3 regions of the Clostridium nitrophenolicum genome follow, and region 3 is predicted to be linked to each of the others. Evidence: riboswitches for the same ligand, from Rfam matches in the RefSeq annotation. Region 3 holds a riboswitch; each other region holds the start of a gene.
The links. Region 3 has a riboswitch for S-adenosylmethionine ahead of metK (methionine adenosyltransferase). Riboswitches for the same ligand answer to the same signal wherever they lie in the genome.
Positions count from the first base shown of each region.

Region 1: it holds a riboswitch for S-adenosylmethionine, as region 3 does, so the genes downstream of both, ACZ5N4_RS01655 (O-acetylhomoserine aminocarboxypropyltransferase/cysteine synthase family protein) here and metK (methionine adenosyltransferase) in region 3, are expected to answer to the same signal.
Region 2: it holds a riboswitch for S-adenosylmethionine, as region 3 does, so the genes downstream of both, ACZ5N4_RS13440 (methionine ABC transporter ATP-binding protein) here and metK (methionine adenosyltransferase) in region 3, are expected to answer to the same signal.

Region 1 is NZ_AP042469.1:357,839-363,519, forward strand. Features, by position in the region: gene ACZ5N4_RS01645 (homoserine dehydrogenase) at 1-839, opposite strand, end outside; gene metX (homoserine O-acetyltransferase MetX) at 886-2,067, opposite strand; gene ACZ5N4_RS01655 (O-acetylhomoserine aminocarboxypropyltransferase/cysteine synthase family protein) at 2,211-3,488, opposite strand; SAM riboswitch class I at 3,661-3,767, opposite strand; SAM riboswitch class I at 4,131-4,243, shown strand; gene metF (methylenetetrahydrofolate reductase [NAD(P)H]) at 4,430-5,302, shown strand; gene ACZ5N4_RS01665 (homocysteine S-methyltransferase family protein) at 5,334-5,681, shown strand, end outside.
Region 2 is NZ_AP042469.1:2,845,991-2,851,671, reverse strand. Features, by position in the region: gene ACZ5N4_RS13470 (ribonuclease H-like domain-containing protein) at 1-600, shown strand, start outside; gene ACZ5N4_RS13465 (CBS domain-containing protein) at 673-1,053, shown strand; gene ACZ5N4_RS13460 (FeoB-associated Cys-rich membrane protein) at 1,151-1,303, opposite strand; gene feoB (ferrous iron transport protein B) at 1,334-3,094, opposite strand; gene ACZ5N4_RS13450 (FeoA family protein) at 3,121-3,348, opposite strand; gene ACZ5N4_RS13445 (PilZ domain-containing protein) at 3,592-3,981, shown strand; SAM riboswitch class I at 4,092-4,200, shown strand; gene ACZ5N4_RS13440 (methionine ABC transporter ATP-binding protein) at 4,299-5,255, shown strand; gene ACZ5N4_RS13435 (methionine ABC transporter permease) at 5,256-5,681, shown strand, end outside.
Region 3 is NZ_AP042469.1:69,384-75,064, forward strand. Features, by position in the region: gene mreB (rod shape-determining protein) at 1-561, shown strand, start outside; gene yyaC (spore protease YyaC) at 640-1,176, opposite strand; gene ACZ5N4_RS00385 (hypothetical protein) at 1,291-1,989, shown strand; tRNA gene ACZ5N4_RS00390 (tRNA-Thr) at 2,202-2,277, shown strand; tRNA gene ACZ5N4_RS00395 (tRNA-Tyr) at 2,283-2,367, shown strand; tRNA gene ACZ5N4_RS00400 (tRNA-Val) at 2,374-2,449, shown strand; tRNA gene ACZ5N4_RS00405 (tRNA-Thr) at 2,465-2,540, shown strand; tRNA gene ACZ5N4_RS00410 (tRNA-Tyr) at 2,546-2,630, shown strand; SAM riboswitch class I at 2,848-2,947, shown strand; gene metK (methionine adenosyltransferase) at 3,018-4,193, shown strand; gene recD2 (SF1B family DNA helicase RecD2) at 4,307-5,681, shown strand, end outside.

The DNA of each region.
Region 1 (5,681 bases), 290 kb from region 3:
ATTCCATTAAGCTCATTATCTATCTTGCTTAAATAAGAATCGGACTTTATCATAACTGGTTTTACAAAACCATAAATTTTCTCATCTTTATTTTTGCTGATAGCCAATAGTTTTATAGTATGTCCATTTAATTTTGCGTACTCAAAGTCTATTTCATCGATATCTGTAATGCCTTCTATATTTATATCCACCCAGTTGACTTTCACACCATATGCAATAGTTGAAAGAATAGATAGCTTTCTTGCAGCATCATATCCTAATACATCAGAGTCTGGATTGGATTCAGCAAATCCTAGATCTTGTGCTAATTTAAGAGCATCTTCATAACTCATGTTTTCTGCGTACATTTTCGAAAGAATAAAATTTGTAGTTCCATTTAAAATAGCTTTAATCTCGAAAATTTTATTACCAGCTAAGGATTCCATGAGAGGTTTTAATATAGGAATACCTCCTCCAACACTTGCCTCAAAATTTAAAGTTACACCATTGTCTGAAGCTATGTCTAATAGTTCTTCACCATATTCTGCAATTAAATCTTTGTTTGCAGTTACTACATGTTTTTTTAGCTTGAGAGCTTTTTTTACATACTCGTAAGCTGGATGAAGTCCACCCATAACTTCTACTACTATATCTACAGGATTGTTGAATATTTTTTCTATACTATCTGTTACAAGATGATAGTTTTGTTTTTGTTCATGCTTGTTCTTATCTTTTACAAGTATACTAGATATATTCAATTCTTCACCGGTAATAGATTTAAATCTCTCTTTATTTTTATTTATAAGATCAGCTATACCAGTCCCTACAACTCCATAGCCAAGCACTGCTATTGATGCCATTAAAAATACCTCCTTATTTTATGAATTATAATAAAATATTTATAAATTAAATATTACCGGTAGAATACTCAAATTCTTTCCAGGTTTCTCTATAGTTTACTTCGTCATGCAGTGTGTCAAGAAAATTTGATATGCAATCTTTATATTTATCTACTTCTACTAAAAAAGAATCATGACCATAATCGGATTGAATTTCATTGTATTCAAGGTCTACACTGCTTAATTTTAGTATATCTTTTGCTTTTCTAAGTTCACTTATATTAAAAAGAGTATCGGAGCTTATAGCTACAAGTAAAAACTTAGCTTTAATGCGACTTAGTGCTTTTGCATAAGATCCATATTCGTATCTAAGATCAAATAAATCCATTGCACGGGTAAAATATAAGTAGGTGTTTGCGTCAAATCTTTGTACAAGTTTTTCTCCTTGATAACTCAAATAACTATCTATTTCAAATTCAGCATCAAAGCTTTTAAAAAAGTCATCTATATTATTTTTAATTTTTCTTCCAAATTTTTTATCTATCAAATCTCTAGTTTGATAAGTTAACATAGCAATCATTCTTGCTATAGATAAACCATTGGCAGGGAAGTCTGAACCGTAGTAATTTCCATTATTCCAGTTAGGGTCCCACATAATGGACTTTCTCATAATATGATTAATTCCTATTGCTTCTGTACTTAAATTAAGTGGGGCAGCTAAATTTATAATTCCATCCATAAAATTAGGATAAGAAACTGACCACTGAAGTGACTGCATGCCGCCCAATGAACCACCGACTACCGCTAGGATATGGTCAATGTTCAAATAATCAAAGAGTTTTCTTTGAGCATTAACTATATCTTTAACTGTAATTATGGGAAAATCTATACCATAAGGTTCATTAGTTTCCGGATTTATGGATGAAGGACCGGTGGAACCACTGCATCCGCCAAGGACATTCGAACATATTATAAAATACTTATTAGTATCAAATATTTTACCAGGTCCAACAAAATCCTCCCACCAACCAGCATTGCCGAATTCATCATGACTGGCTACATGAGAATCTCCAGTTAAAGCATGAGTTATAAGTATACAGTTATTCTTATCTCTATTTAATTTACCATAAGTTTCAAAGCATATAGTTATAGGACCAAAGGTTTTTCCACTTTCAAGAAGGAAACTTTGGTCTTGGCTGAAAGTTAAATATTCCTTAAAACCATCTTTCTTATAAGTAAACTCACTCAAGGTACATACCTCCAATTAAAAATCTTTAAGAGGACAATTGACAGAGGACAGAGGACAGTGATGGTAGGTTTTCTTCCTTCACTGTCAATTGTCAATTGTCCTCTGTCAATTGATAAAAATTTTGTGTCACAAAATTTTTATATTTAAATTTGATTTAGTGCATTTTCAAGATCAGCAATTAAATCATCTGCATCTTCAATACCTATGGAAATTCTTATAAGCTCAGGCTTAACTCCTGCTTGTAGCAACTGCTCTTCATCAAGCTGAGAGTGAGTTGTAGAAGCAGGATGAATTATTAGTGATTTAGCATCTCCAACATTAGCTAGGTGTGAGAATATTTCTACTAGGCTTATTACTTTTTTGCCTGCCTCAGCTCCACCTTTTACTCCAAAGGTGAATATAGAACCAGGTCCCTTTGGAAGATATTTTTTAGCTAGATCATAATATTTATTTCCTTCTAATCCAGGATAGTTTACCCATTCTACCTTAGGGTGATTGCTTAAAAATTCTGCGACCTTTTTAGCGTTATCTACGTGTCTTTGAACTCTTAAGGATAAAGTTTCAAGTCCAAGCGTTAATAAGAATGAGTTAAATGGAGAGATAGCTGCCCCTAAGTCTCTTAAAAGAGCTGTTCTAACCTTTAGGATATATGCTAGGTTTCCAAAGGTTTCTACATATTTAAGTCCGTGATAGCTTTCATCTGGTTCTATAAGACCAGGGAATTTTCCGTTATCCCAATTGAATTTTCCTGAATCAACAACTACACCACCTATTGATGTACCATGACCACCAATAAATTTAGTAGCGGAGTGTACAACAATATCAGCACCAAATTCAATTGGCTTTAAAAGATATGGTGATGCAAAGGTATTATCAACAATTAGAGGGATACCATTCTTATGAGCAATATCAGCAACAGCTTCAATGTCAATTATGTTGATTCCTGGGTTGCCTATACTTTCTATATAAACGGCTTTTGTTTTTTCATTTATAGCTTTTTCAAGCTCATCTAGGTTGTCTGGATCTACAAGATTAACCTTAATTCCAAAATTCTTAAAGGTATGAACGAATAGGGAATAAGTACCACCATAAAGAGTTGCAGCAGCAACTATTTCGTCTCCTGAACCAGCGATGTTTAATATTGAATAAGTGATTGCTGCCATTCCTGAAGCAGTAGCTACAGCTCCAACACCGCCTTCGAGTAAGGCAACTCTTTGCTCAAAAACGTCATTTGTTGGATTACCTAAACGTGTATATATATTTCCAAATTTTTTTAAATCAAATAAGTCTGCAGCATCTTGTGCATCGTCGAAAACATAAGAAGTTGTTTGATATATTGGTAATGCTCTTGATTTGGTAGCACTATCTACCTGTTGTCCTCCATGTATTTGAAGAGTGTCAAAGGATAATTTCTTTGTCATTGTTAATTCCTCCTAAAAAATAATTTGTTTTTAAATTAATTTTGGACGGAACTTCTATATTAAAGTTTTGTAATTTATAAAGGGATGAAGCTAGATTTAGCTTAATTGTAAATTTAAAATAAAAAAATCTTCTCGCAGATGAGACTGCAAGAAGATACACTTTCTCCCCAGCTCCTCATCTCTCAGGTATTTAACCTGCTGGAATTAGCACCGTTGAATAATAAATATTCAGGTTGCCGGGCGTCATAGGGCCAGTCCCTCAGCCTCTCTTGATAAGAAGTTCCGTATTCGATTGATGAAATCATAACAGGAATTACTATACTTTGTCAATACAATTTTTGAAAATAATTGAAATGAAAAATTTCAAAACTTGCATCAAGCCTTGATTTAATTGGAAATTTCATACTAAAAAATTATTTAATTAATTAAATAATTATGCATATGCTATTTTGTGAATTAAATAATTTAGTGAAAAATCACAAAACTTCAATTAGCATTTTATTAAAAATACGTAGCTTATTAAGAACAACTAATGCCTTGGTTAGTACTTATTTAATGATTTAAAATAAGTCGTAGAAAAAATATATTGACAACCAAACTAATAAGTATTATTATTAGCGTTAAATGGAATTAAATAAAAAGTTCTTATCAAGAGCGGTGGAGGGACTGGCCCTATGAAGCCCGACAACCGGCATTAATTTTGAATGTATCGGTGTCAATTCCTGCAGAATATTTTTTATTCTGATAGATAAGAAAATAGCTTGGAAGTCTCCAAAAAGATATTTAAGGCTACTTTTCTTATGGGAAAGTAGCCTTTTTATTATAAGCAGGCATCCAAAATCTATGATTTTGAGATGATCGCTTACTAAGTGAGTACTCATTCGACGAAAGGAGAAGGAGTTTCATTTTATTTAATCGTTAAAAGTAAAGGAGAATTGTATATGTTTATTAAAGATATATTTTTAAATAAAAGATTGACTATTTCTTTTGAGCTATTTCCACCTAAGGATGATAAAAATTTTGAAGGTATTAATAGCACTATTGAAGAATTAAAAAAGTTAAACCCTGATTTTATTAGTGTAACCTATGGTGCAGGAGGAAGCAGCAGAAGTAGAACAATCGAACTTGCTTCAATTATAAAAAATAAATACGACATAGAAACTATAGCACACCTTACATGTATAACTTCCTCTAGAGAAGAGATTAATAGTATTTTAGATGATTTAAAATTAAATAATATTAGTAATGTGCTTGCTTTAAGAGGAGATATTCCTAAGGATTTTAAAATTAAAGAAAGTTTTAAGTATGCGAAGGATTTAATTTATGAGATAGCACAAAGAAAAGATTTTAGCATATCTGCAGCAGCTTATCCAGAGGGACATGTGGAATGTGCTGATATAGGAAAAAATATAGAGTATCTTAAAGAAAAAGTAGAAAAAGGCGCAGATTTTTTAATTACTCAGCTTTTCTTTGATAATGATAACTTTTATAATTTTAGAGAAGAGTTGTATAAAAATAATATAAATGTTCCAATTGTTACAGGCATTATACCTGTATTAGATAAAAAACAAATAGAACGTATAGCAACCCTATCTGGTGCAGTTATTCCACAAAAAATTAAAAGAATCATGGATAAATATGAGCATAGCCCTGAGGCACTAAAAGAGGCGGGAATAGCATATACTTCCGAACAAATTGTTGATTTAATAAGTAATGATGTTCAAGGGATACATTTATATACTATGAATAAACATAATGCTGTAAAAGAAATTATGGAAAATATACAGGAACTTCGTAAGATAGTTAATTCCTAATATAAACAAAGTAAAAAGGGAGAGGTTTTTTATGACATTTAAAACTTTATTAAGAGATAGATTTAATAATAAATTTGTATTTTTCGATGGAGCTATGGGAACTATGCTTCAGAAAGAGGGACTTAAGGTTGGGGAGCTGCCAGAGACTCTTAATATAACAAATCCGGAAATAATAAAGAAAGTACACAAGCAGTATATTAATGCAGGTTCAGATATAGTTATTACAAACACTTTTGGAGCAAATGAATTAAAGTACAGTTCCTATGAATACTCTATTGAACAGGTAATTACTGCAGGAGTGAATATTGCAAGAGAAGCAGCTGGTGACAAATTAGTAGCGCTGGATATAGGTCCAACTGGATTAATTATGGAACCAACA
Region 2 (5,681 bases), 2.8 Mb from region 3:
GAAGAGGAAGAAGAAATACTGTATAATTTTTTAATAGATCTAAAAGAGTACAATACTTGGTGTTCTTATAATGGAATTGCCTTTGACGAACCATTTATAATAAACAGAATGGAAAAACATAATGTAGCTCTTAATACCCCTAAAAATCACGTTGATTTATATAGAATCATTAGGCCTTACTATAAACAGCTTGGAATAGAGAGATGTAATTTAAAAGGTGTAGAAAAATATATAGGAATAAAGAGAGAGGACCAAATAGACGGCGGAATAAGTGTAGATCTATACAAGGAGTTTTTATTAACAGGGGAAGATAGATTAAAAAATATAATTATGCTTCATAATTATGAAGATGTTTTAAGCTTACCTAAAATTCATGAGTTTATTTTTAATATTGAAAATAACAAAAACCTAATTAGAGAAAATGTAATTACTGAGAAACAGCTAAGATATTTAAAAAGTCTATTGAGCAAAAACAATATTTCATTGGATATAGATTTAGAGAGAATGTCAAAAAAAGCCGCATCTAGAATCATAGATCAAATATTAAAAGGTTGTAGAGATTGTAACGAGTTAAGCAATATAATAAATAACAGCTATTAAAGTTTAACTTTGTTTATTATATCCTATATATTTTATGACTTATAATTTAAATTATATAAAAGGGGGATATTTATGTTAAGTAAAATAATAACTTACGACATTATTAGATTAAGTCCAAATGATACTTTAATTAAGGCGTTAGAGATAATGAATGATAACAATATCAATGGTGCACCGGTAGTAGATGATAGCGGATCATTGGTAGGAATGATAGTAAAAGCAGATATATATAGATTTTTAATGGATCAGGGACATTATGATACTTGTCCAGTAGAATGGGTAATGACTAAAAAGGTTATAACTGCATCAAAAGATGAAGATGTTATTGAGATTGCAGAAAGATTAAGGAAAAATGACATAATTGCTATACCAATAATGGATAACAATACCATATTAGGCTTAGCTACTATGGAAAATATAGTTGATTACTTTATTGAAACCTACCGTAAATAATTATGGCTTATCTAATATATTAATTATAAAAGGTTGTTAAATATAATATGTAAAAAAATCTGTCTTAATATGATTAAGACAGATTTTTTTATTTACATTATTCATTTGAGTCTTTACAACTAGGACAGTGGCTACTGCTACTGCAAGAACCACAATCACAATTACCCGAACCTTTTTTCTTTAAGCTTCTATAGAATATGCAAACTGCAGCTATAACTATAATAGAGGTAACTATAATTTCTACTGCCAATTCCAACACCTCCACAATTAATATTTAATCTTATAATAAAGAACCTATTCTAAATACTATAAAGGATACAATCCATGCAAGTACAAATTGATAAGTTAACGAAAATGCAGCCATCTTTTTACCGTATTCTTTTTTCATGGTTGCAATAGCTGAAATACATGGAGTATATAGCAATACAAAAACTAAAAATGCATAAGCAGATAGAGGGGTAAATCCATGTGCTAAAGAAGTTTCTAAATTTCCTCCATAAATAACACCCATACTGCTTAGAACAACTTCCTTAGCCATAAGGCCTGTAAGTAAGGAAACTGAATTTTGCCAAGTACCAAAGCCTAAAGGTGCAAATAATGGTGCTATAGCCTTACCAATGGATGCTAAGATACTATTATTCATTTCAGTCATTCCCTGTAAATTAAAATTAGATAAAAACCAAATTATTACGGACACTGCAAATATTATACCGCCAGCTTTTTTCAAAAATCCTTTTCCTTTATCCCATGTATGAATCATAACATGTTTAAACTCAGGCATTTTGTACTCAGGAAGTTCTATTATAAAAGGCTCTTCTTCCTTTTTAAATAAAGTATTTTTAAATATTATACCTATTATAAAAGATAAAAATATTCCCATGATATAAAGTGATAGCACTACTAGAGTTTCTTTTCCTCCAAAGAATACGGAAGTAAACATGGCATACACTGGAAGCCTCGCATTACAAGACATAAGTGGTGCTAAAAGTGCAGCAAGTTTCCTATCTTTTTCACTTTCAAGAGTCCTAGCAGACATTATTCCAGGCACTGAACATCCAAAACTAACTATTAGTGGAATAAATGCCTTTCCAGATAGTCCAGCTTTTCTCATTAATTTATCCATTATAAAAGCTGCTCTTGCCATATATCCGCTATCTTCAAGAAATGATATTCCGAGAAAAAGAGCAAGGATAACAGGTAGAAATACTACTACAGAACCTACTCCTCCAACAATACCATCTATTAACAATGAACTGAACCAAGGACTAGTACTAGATAACGCTTGATGTAAAAAAGGAATCATAGAATTATCTAGGAAATCGCTAAGTGTGTCTGCTATAGGTTGTCCCACCCAGCTGAAGGTAAATTGAAAAATTAATGCTAATATGCCAAAGAAGATAGGGTAGGCTAAAAATTTATTAAGCATAATTTTATCTATTTTTTCAGTTATTGAAACAGACTCCGTTTTACTATAAGATAAACAATTGCCTAAGATACTACTTATGTAGGTATATGCTTCTTTTTCATGCTGAAATTGATAACCATTATCAGTTGAGGCTTGTAAAAAATCGCCACCAATCAACAAATTTTTTAACTCATCAATACCTTTGCCTTTGGAAGCTACTATAGGTAAAATCTTAACGTTTAGCTCTTTAGATAAACAAGAATAATCAATTTTAATACCTTTAGACTCCGCTACATCTACCATATTAAGAACTAGAATTATAGGTTTATTAAATTCTTTAAGCTGAGTAGTTAAATATAAATTTCTTTCTAGGTTAGACGCATCGACTATATTTATAATTACGTCTGCATTTCCATCAAGTAAATAGTTTTTCGCAATTTTTTCTTCATTAGAATATGTATCCATGGCATAAATACCAGGTAAATCTATTACCTTTATATTATTATTAATGAAACCTTCTTTCTTTTCTACTGTTACTCCAGCCCAGTTTCCTACATATTGGTTTGAACCAGTGAGAAGATTAAAAAGAGAAGTTTTACCCACATTAGGGTTGCCAAGCAAAGCTGCTGTTATCATTTAAAAACCTCCTTAAAAAGTGTAATTTAACGGGAATTTGTTATAAATATATTTTTAGCATCTTGTTTACGTATTGCTAAATCAAATCCTCTTAAGTTTATAATCAAAGGATCTCCAAAAGGTGCAACAGTCTTTAATGCAACCTCTGTTCCTTCTATACATCCTAAAGCAAGAAGTCTCTTAGCCAGTTTTTCATCTCCACTTATATTTTCAATTAAAGCTTTTTGTCCAGGTCTTAAATCACAAATACTCATTTCTACCACCTCGTAATGAAAATCATTATCATTTATTATAGGTTAATAATATCATCTTTAGAATCCTATGTCAATAATAACTAAAATATATGTTTAAGTTTTTATAAAATTATATTTTTTAAGACAAAATTTAATTTTTATTAAAAAATATTTTAAATAAATAGTTAGAAATTGAAGATATAAGGTACAGATAATGGTATAATATATGCTGCAGTATATAAACTTATATAGAAGAGGGATACAATGATTTTTAAAAATACAGTATATAAAAATGGAGATTATATATATAAAAGTTCAGAAAAAAGATTTGCTAATAGAGCAGAATTTTATGCAGACATATATTATCCTGCGGTAAACAATAGAAGTATTTATGAACAATATAAATTTGAAGGACCAATTATGAGAACTATAAATCTATCAAAAACTGGCATATTAATTGAAAGTAAGATAGCTTTACAAATAGGTGATTTTATTAATTTTACTCTAAAGATAGAAGATAATCCATCTTTCTGGTGCCTTACAGAAGTGAAAAGAATTATCATTAAAGAATCCTTTTATTATATAGGCTGTGAGTTTATTTCATTAGATATGAATCAGATTAACATCATAGAAAGATATGTAGATAGTCATTAAAGTGTACTCATATTTATGATAGTAGTAACTCTTAAGTTAACTAGCAAATAATGTTGACATTGAATTTTTATGCTGTTATAATGATTAAAACAAAATAAAATACATAATCTAACTTATCAAGAGTGGTGGAGGGACTGGCCCTATGAAGCCCAGCAACCGGTGTTACTTTTTTGTAATACAACGGTGCTAATTCCTGCAGCGAAGGCTGGGAGATGAGAGGAATCTACGAATTTTAAGCTCGAGGTTTTCCTCGGGCTTTTATTTTTTTATACATTAATACTTTTATGAAATAATCATTGTTTAAAGGAGGAAAAGTAGTGATAAAAATTAATGTAGTTAGCAAAAGTTTTTCTGAAAAAATGGTATTAAAAGATGTAACTTTAAATATAGAAGAGGGGGAGATATTTGGAATTATAGGTCATAGTGGTGCAGGTAAATCAACGCTGCTAAGATGTCTAAATGGATTAGAGTCCTATGATACTGGAAGTATACAAGTAATGGATAAGGAAGTTAAGGAACTTGCAGAAAAAGAGCTTAGAGTTTTTAGAAAAAATTTAGGCATGATTTTTCAAAGTTTCAACTTATTAAATAGAAAAAGTGTCTTTGACAATGTGGCACTTCCATTAGAAGTTTGGGGTGTGGACAAAGTTGAGATAAGAAATAGAGTAGAGAGATTATTAAACTTAGTTGGGCTTGAAGACAAAATGAACAATATGCCCAGGGAGTTGAGTGGTGGACAGAAACAAAGAGTAGCAATAGCAAGAGCCCTAGCTCTAAATCCTAAAATTTTACTTTGCGATGAAGCAACTTCAGCTCTTGACCCAAGCACGACAAAATCTATTCTACAACTTTTAAAGACTATAAATGAAAAGTTAAATATTACAATAGTCATCGTAACTCACCAAATGGAAGTAATAAAGGAAGTATGTAGTAAAATTGCAATTATGGATGCTGGTGAAGTAAAAACTGTAGGAGATGTAGAAGATTTATTTTTAAGACCAGATACCAACTTAAAAAAATTACTAGGCGAAGATAAAACTCTTACTCTTTCAGGACTAAACATAAGAATATTCTTTCCAAAAGAGATCAGTGAGCAAAGTATAATAACATCTATGGCAAGAACTCTAAATATAGATTTTTCAATAATATGGGGGAAATTAGAAAGGTTTAGAGATGATATACTTGGAAGCTTAGTAATAAATATTGATGAAAATGATAAGACGAAGATCTGCGACTACTTAAATTCAAAATCTATAAATTGGGAGGTAGAATAAATGTTATTTAATGAAATATTATTTCCTGCTTTGGCAGAAACTTTATATATGGTCTGTGTTTCTACTGTATTTGCAGTGGTTTTAGGATTTATACCTGCAGTATTGTTAATTTTAACACAAGATGGAGGTTTAAAACCAAATAAAGTAATTCATAAAGTGCTTGATGTAGTTATAAATTTATTAAGATCATTTCCATTTATAATATTAATGATTGCAATATTTCCTTTTACAAAATTTATTGTAGGTAAAACAATTGGTACCACAGCAGCCATAGTTCCATTAACAATTGCTGCAGCTCCTTTTGCAGCTAGAGTCATAGAATCTGCATTGAAAGAAGTTGATCCTGGCGTAATAGAAGCGGCAAAATCTTTTGGAACCAGTAATTTTCAGATAATATTTAAGGTTATGCTTAAGGAAGCAATGCCA
Region 3 (5,681 bases):
GGTGGAGGTACAACTGACGTAGCGGTTATTTCTTTAGGCGGAATTGTTGTAAGGGCTTCAATTAAGGTTGCAGGAGACAAGTTCGATGAGGCAATAATGAGATACATAAGAAAAGAGCACAAGCTTATGATTGGAGAAAGAACTGCAGAAGATTTAAAGATAAATATAGGATCTGCATTTGAGAGAGAAGAAAAAGTTACTATGGAGATAAGAGGAAGAGATTTAATTACTGGACTTCCTAAAAATATAGCTGTATCCTCAGATGAAATGAGGGAAGCATTAAGAGAAACTGTAAATGCAATAGCAGAAACAACTCACTCAGTGTTAGAGAAAACTCCTCCAGAATTAGCAGCAGATATAGCTGATAAAGGAATAGTTATGACTGGTGGAGGAGCATTATTAAATGGTCTCAGTAGCTTAATACAGGAAGTAACTAAAGTTCCAGTATATGTTGCGGAAGAGGCTGTTTCTTGTGTGGCTCTAGGAACAGGTAAAGTATTAGAATACTTAGATAAAATGGAAGTTACCTTTACTGGTGATGACATAACATTAATAGATTAGCGAAGAAAATTATTCTAAATGAATATAAATATAATAGTATAAAATAAAAAGCAAAATCTCTAGATTTTGCTTTTTATTTTATACTATTATTTCATTGTTATATAGATAATAAGCGTGGATTAATGAATCTCTTATAACCTTTGCCATACTGAAAATCAAACTTAGCCTTATACTAGTACTATTAAATATTTCATCGTTATCGTTAGAATCAACTATACCTATTATAGAGGTTTCACCTACATTAGGTAGTGACTTACCGACACCTTTCCCAGGATGAACAGGGTAATCCCTTGCTTGAATCTCTCCTATGCTATCAGAATCTCCTAAGCAGGCATCGATACCTATTATATGATTATTAGGATGAAGCTGTTTAATTTCATCTAGTCTATTATCAATATTTAAAGCATGTATTGGCTCTGAGACTGTGCCATATACAGGTAATGGAAAGTTAGACTCTTTAAGTAATGTACCAACTAAAGGACCAAGGCAGTCTCCTATACATCTATCAGTACCAATACATACTATAATTGTATTCTTATCAATATAATCTTTCAAAAAATAAGCAATATCATAGTATGATAGCGGATTTTTATAGTTAGCTTTCACTCTTTTCAATAGCTACACCTCCTTAGTAATTTATATGAAATTATCTTAAGAAATATTAAGAAAAAGGAATAAAAAAAGAAAAAAAAGAGATAATAATATAGGTGCAAGGAGGGCGTATATATTATGAAGAAAACAATATTATCTTTTATAGCGATTTTGTGTACGGCTGTTTGTGTTTTAATAATGGTATTTGCAGATAAAATAGGCACAAAGGGAGAAATATATAAGGATAAAATAGAAGTAATAAACGATAACAATACTTTAAAAGAAAATACCAACATAAAACAAGGTTCCAACATAAAAAAAGAAGCAAGTAAAGATGAGAATAAAGGTAAAAATGAAATCAATCAAGCAAATTCTATTGCAGTAACAGACGCTTATAAAAGTTTCAAAATGAATGAGATAAGTGAAAAAATGCAACAGGATAAAAAAGTATTTTTTGAAGAAAGTGACAAAGCTGTAGAGGCTAAAAAAGTTGCAGATAAAGAAAGCTCTAAAAAGATTAGTTCAGAAGATGCTACCAGTGAAAATGTAAAAAAAGATTCTGCTAATTATTCTAGTGACAGTACTCCAGTATTTAAGGTTTCTAAGTCGAAAATAAAGGATAAGCTTACATTGTCTGATAAGGAAAAACTGCTATCTGTGGCAGCAAAGTTGTCAGCTGTAGATTACGAAAAAATCAATACATATCTTCAAAATGGTAGTGATGAAGATATAAAAAACACTATAAAATTACTTAAAAGTAGGTTATCTGATAAAGACTATGAAAAGGTTAAATTGGTAGCAGAGAAATTCATTAATATGGAAGTTGTAGAGCAGTAAGAAACAAGAGAGTAGAAAGTAATATTTAATTATATATAATTACATGACCAGAATTTATGTTTGAATTATAGAGCAATAAAGAGAAAAACGTAAAAATATAGAGTATTATACTGTTAAATTGATATAAACATCTATAATTGCGTTTGAAAATAACATAATAACAATGTATACTAATCCATGTTGAAGCGGTTAAAAACTTCAAGGAAAGGTATGCTGGTTTAGCTCAGCAGGTAGAGCAACTGACTTGTAATCAGTAGGTCGCGAGTTCGATTCTTGCAACCAGCACCAAATATGGAGGAATTCCCGAGTGGCCAAAGGGGGCAGACTGTAAATCTGTTGTCAGTGACTTCGATGGTTCGAATCCATCTTCCTCCACCATAATGTGGGCGCATAGCTCAGCTGGGAGAGCATCTGCCTTACAAGCAGAGGGTCACAGGTTCGAGCCCTGTTGTGCCCACCATAAAAATAAATATACGCTGGTTTAGCTCAGCAGGTAGAGCAACTGACTTGTAATCAGTAGGTCGCGAGTTCGATTCTTGCAACCAGCACCAAATGCGGAGGAATTCCCGAGTGGCCAAAGGGGGCAGACTGTAAATCTGTTGTCAGTGACTTCGATGGTTCGAATCCATCTTCCTCCACCATAAATAAAACACTCATAGGAGTGTTTTATTTTTATATATTTTTATGATACAATATAGGTAGTGATAGGATATTTTAACAACATTTATCACATAACATTATTTATATAATAAAAATACTTCAAATGTCATAAAATATATAAGCTTTATTATGGATTTTATATTGACAGCATGTTTTAACTATGTTAATATCATAAACGAATGTAATTAAATACATAAACTCTTATCAAGAGAGGTGGAGGGAAAGGGCCCGATGAAACCCGGCAACCGGCTTATAGCTAAGGTGCCAATTCCTGCAGTATGAGTCTGCGAGATAAGAGAGTAGTTAAGTAATTTAACCTCTTCTTATTGAAGAGGTTTTATTTTTTTATAAAACGGAGGGATAAGATTATGAGAAGACTTTTTACGTCCGAATCAGTTACAGAAGGACATCCAGATAAGATATGTGATCAAATTTCCGATGCTATTCTTGATTCAATACTAGAACAAGATCCAAATGGTAGAGTAGCTTGCGAAACTGCGGTTACAACAGGTATGGTTATGGTTATGGGAGAAATATCAACTAATTGTTATGTAGATATTCCTAAACTAGTTAGAAAAACTATAGAAGAGATAGGCTATACACGAGCTAAATTTGGCTTTGACTGTGATACATGTGCAGTAATGACTTCAATAGATGAACAATCATCAGATATAGCTATGGGAGTAGATGAGGCTCTTGAATCTAAGATGGGCCAAATGGATAAGATGGAGGCAATAGGTGCAGGAGACCAAGGAATGATGTTTGGTTTTGCAACAAATGAGACAGCTGAGTATATGCCTATGCCAATAAGCTTATCTCATAAACTTTCAAGAAGATTAGCTGAAGTTAGAAAAAATGGAACATTAGGTTACTTAAGACCAGATGGAAAAACACAGGTTACTGTTGAGTATGAAGATGATAAGCCTGTTAGAGTAGATGCGATTGTAATTTCAACTCAACATGATCCAGAAATAACACGTGAGCAAATAGAAAAAGATATGATTGAACATGTAATAAAGCCTGTTATTCCAGCTAATTTATTAGATGAAGCTACTAAGTACTTTATAAACCCAACAGGAAGATTCGTTGTGGGAGGACCACAAGGAGACTCAGGCTTAACAGGAAGAAAGATCATTGTTGATACTTATGGTGGATATGGAAGACATGGTGGTGGTGCTTTCTCAGGAAAGGATCCAACTAAGGTTGATAGATCTGCTGCATATGCTGCTAGATGGGTTGCTAAAAACCTTGTTGCTGCAGGAGTTGCTGACAAATTAGAGATACAACTTGCTTACGCTATAGGTGTTGCAAAACCTGTATCTATAACAGTCGACACATTTGGAACAGGAAAAATAGCAGAAGATAAGATTGTTGAAATAGTTAACAAGGTATTTGACTTAAGACCTGCTGCTATTATAAGAGATTTAGATTTGAAAAAACCAATGTACAGACAGGTAGCTGCTTATGGACATTTTGGAAGAACTGATGTAAATGTTCCATGGGAAGGTTTAAGTAAAGTTGAAGAAATTAAAAGTTTTATGTAATAAATAATTATTAAAGATAAAAAAGCTCTTATGTTTGCAGCATAGGAGCTTTTTTTATAAAAATTAATATCATGTGCTATAATTATAATAAAAAGCAAATTAGGAGAGGTTTTATGCAAGAAATACAGGGGATTGTAGAAGATATAATTTTTCAAAATGAAGAAAATGGGTATGTAGTTGCAAAGGTTAAAGAAGGAAATGAAAGAATAACCATAGTAGGCTGCATACCCTACATAGCTGAAGGTCAAAATTTGAAAATTATAGGTGAATGGGTTTTACATCCTCAATTTGGTCAACAATTTAAAGTACAGTTATGTGAAGAAATAATGCCAAGCTCAATTGTAGGCATAGAAAGATATTTATCATCAGGAATAATAGCTGGAATAGGACCTGTAACGGCTAAAAAAATTGTAGAGAAGTTTGAGGAAGAAACTTTAAATATATTAGATAATAATATAGAGAGACTTAAAGAAATAGAGGGAATTGGGGAAAAGAAAATAGCATTGATTAATGAATCCTATTCCAAGCAGCATGAAGTAAGAAATATAATGGTTTTTCTGCAGACTTATGGCGTTACTCCTAATCAATGTGTAAAAATACATAAAAGATTTGGTGGAGACTCTATAAAATTTGTAAGAGAAAATCCATATATTTTAACGGAAGAAATATCTGGTATAGGATTTAAAACAGCAGACAAAATAGCAAGAAGTTTGGGGGTAGAAGCAAATTCTCCTTTCAGAATACAAAGTGGAATAAGATATTTGGTAAGTCAATTTTGTAGCTTAGGAAACACATATATGCCTATGGAAAAGTTAATCAAAGAAGGGATAGACACACTTGGTGTCTCAAAAGATGAGCTTGAGGAAAATATATATGAAAGTTCTGTAAATGGAAAAATAAAGTTAGAAAAGATGAAAGATGAAATGTGTGTGTTTTCGTTACCTTACTATTATTGTGAACTTGGTGTTACTAAAAAAATACTTACTTTAGCTCTAAGTAAGTATGATGATATAGGAGTAGAAATAGATAAGGAAATAGAAGAGTTTGAAAGGAATAAGGATATAGAATTTGCGACTTCGCAAAAAGAAGCTATACGTGGGGCTATAAAAAATGGGATAGAGATAATAACAGGAGGCCCAGGTACTGGTAAGACCACTATAATAAACTGCATAACTGAAATATTTGAAAAAGCAAGCTTAAAGGTGTTTATGGGTGCGCCTACAGGAAGGGCAGCAAAAAGAATGGCTGAGGCTACAGGAAGGGAAGCTAAGACTATACATAGGCTTTTAGAAATGGGAGTAAGTGAGGGTGATGATGATTTACTTTTCACAAGAGGTGAGGATGCTCCATTAGAATGTGACGTTATAATTATTGATGAGGCATCTATGATAGATATTACGCTTATGCATAATCTACTAAAAGCTGTATCCCTTGGAACTAGACTTATAATTGTAGGAGATGTTGATCAGCTTCCTTCTGTTGGACCAG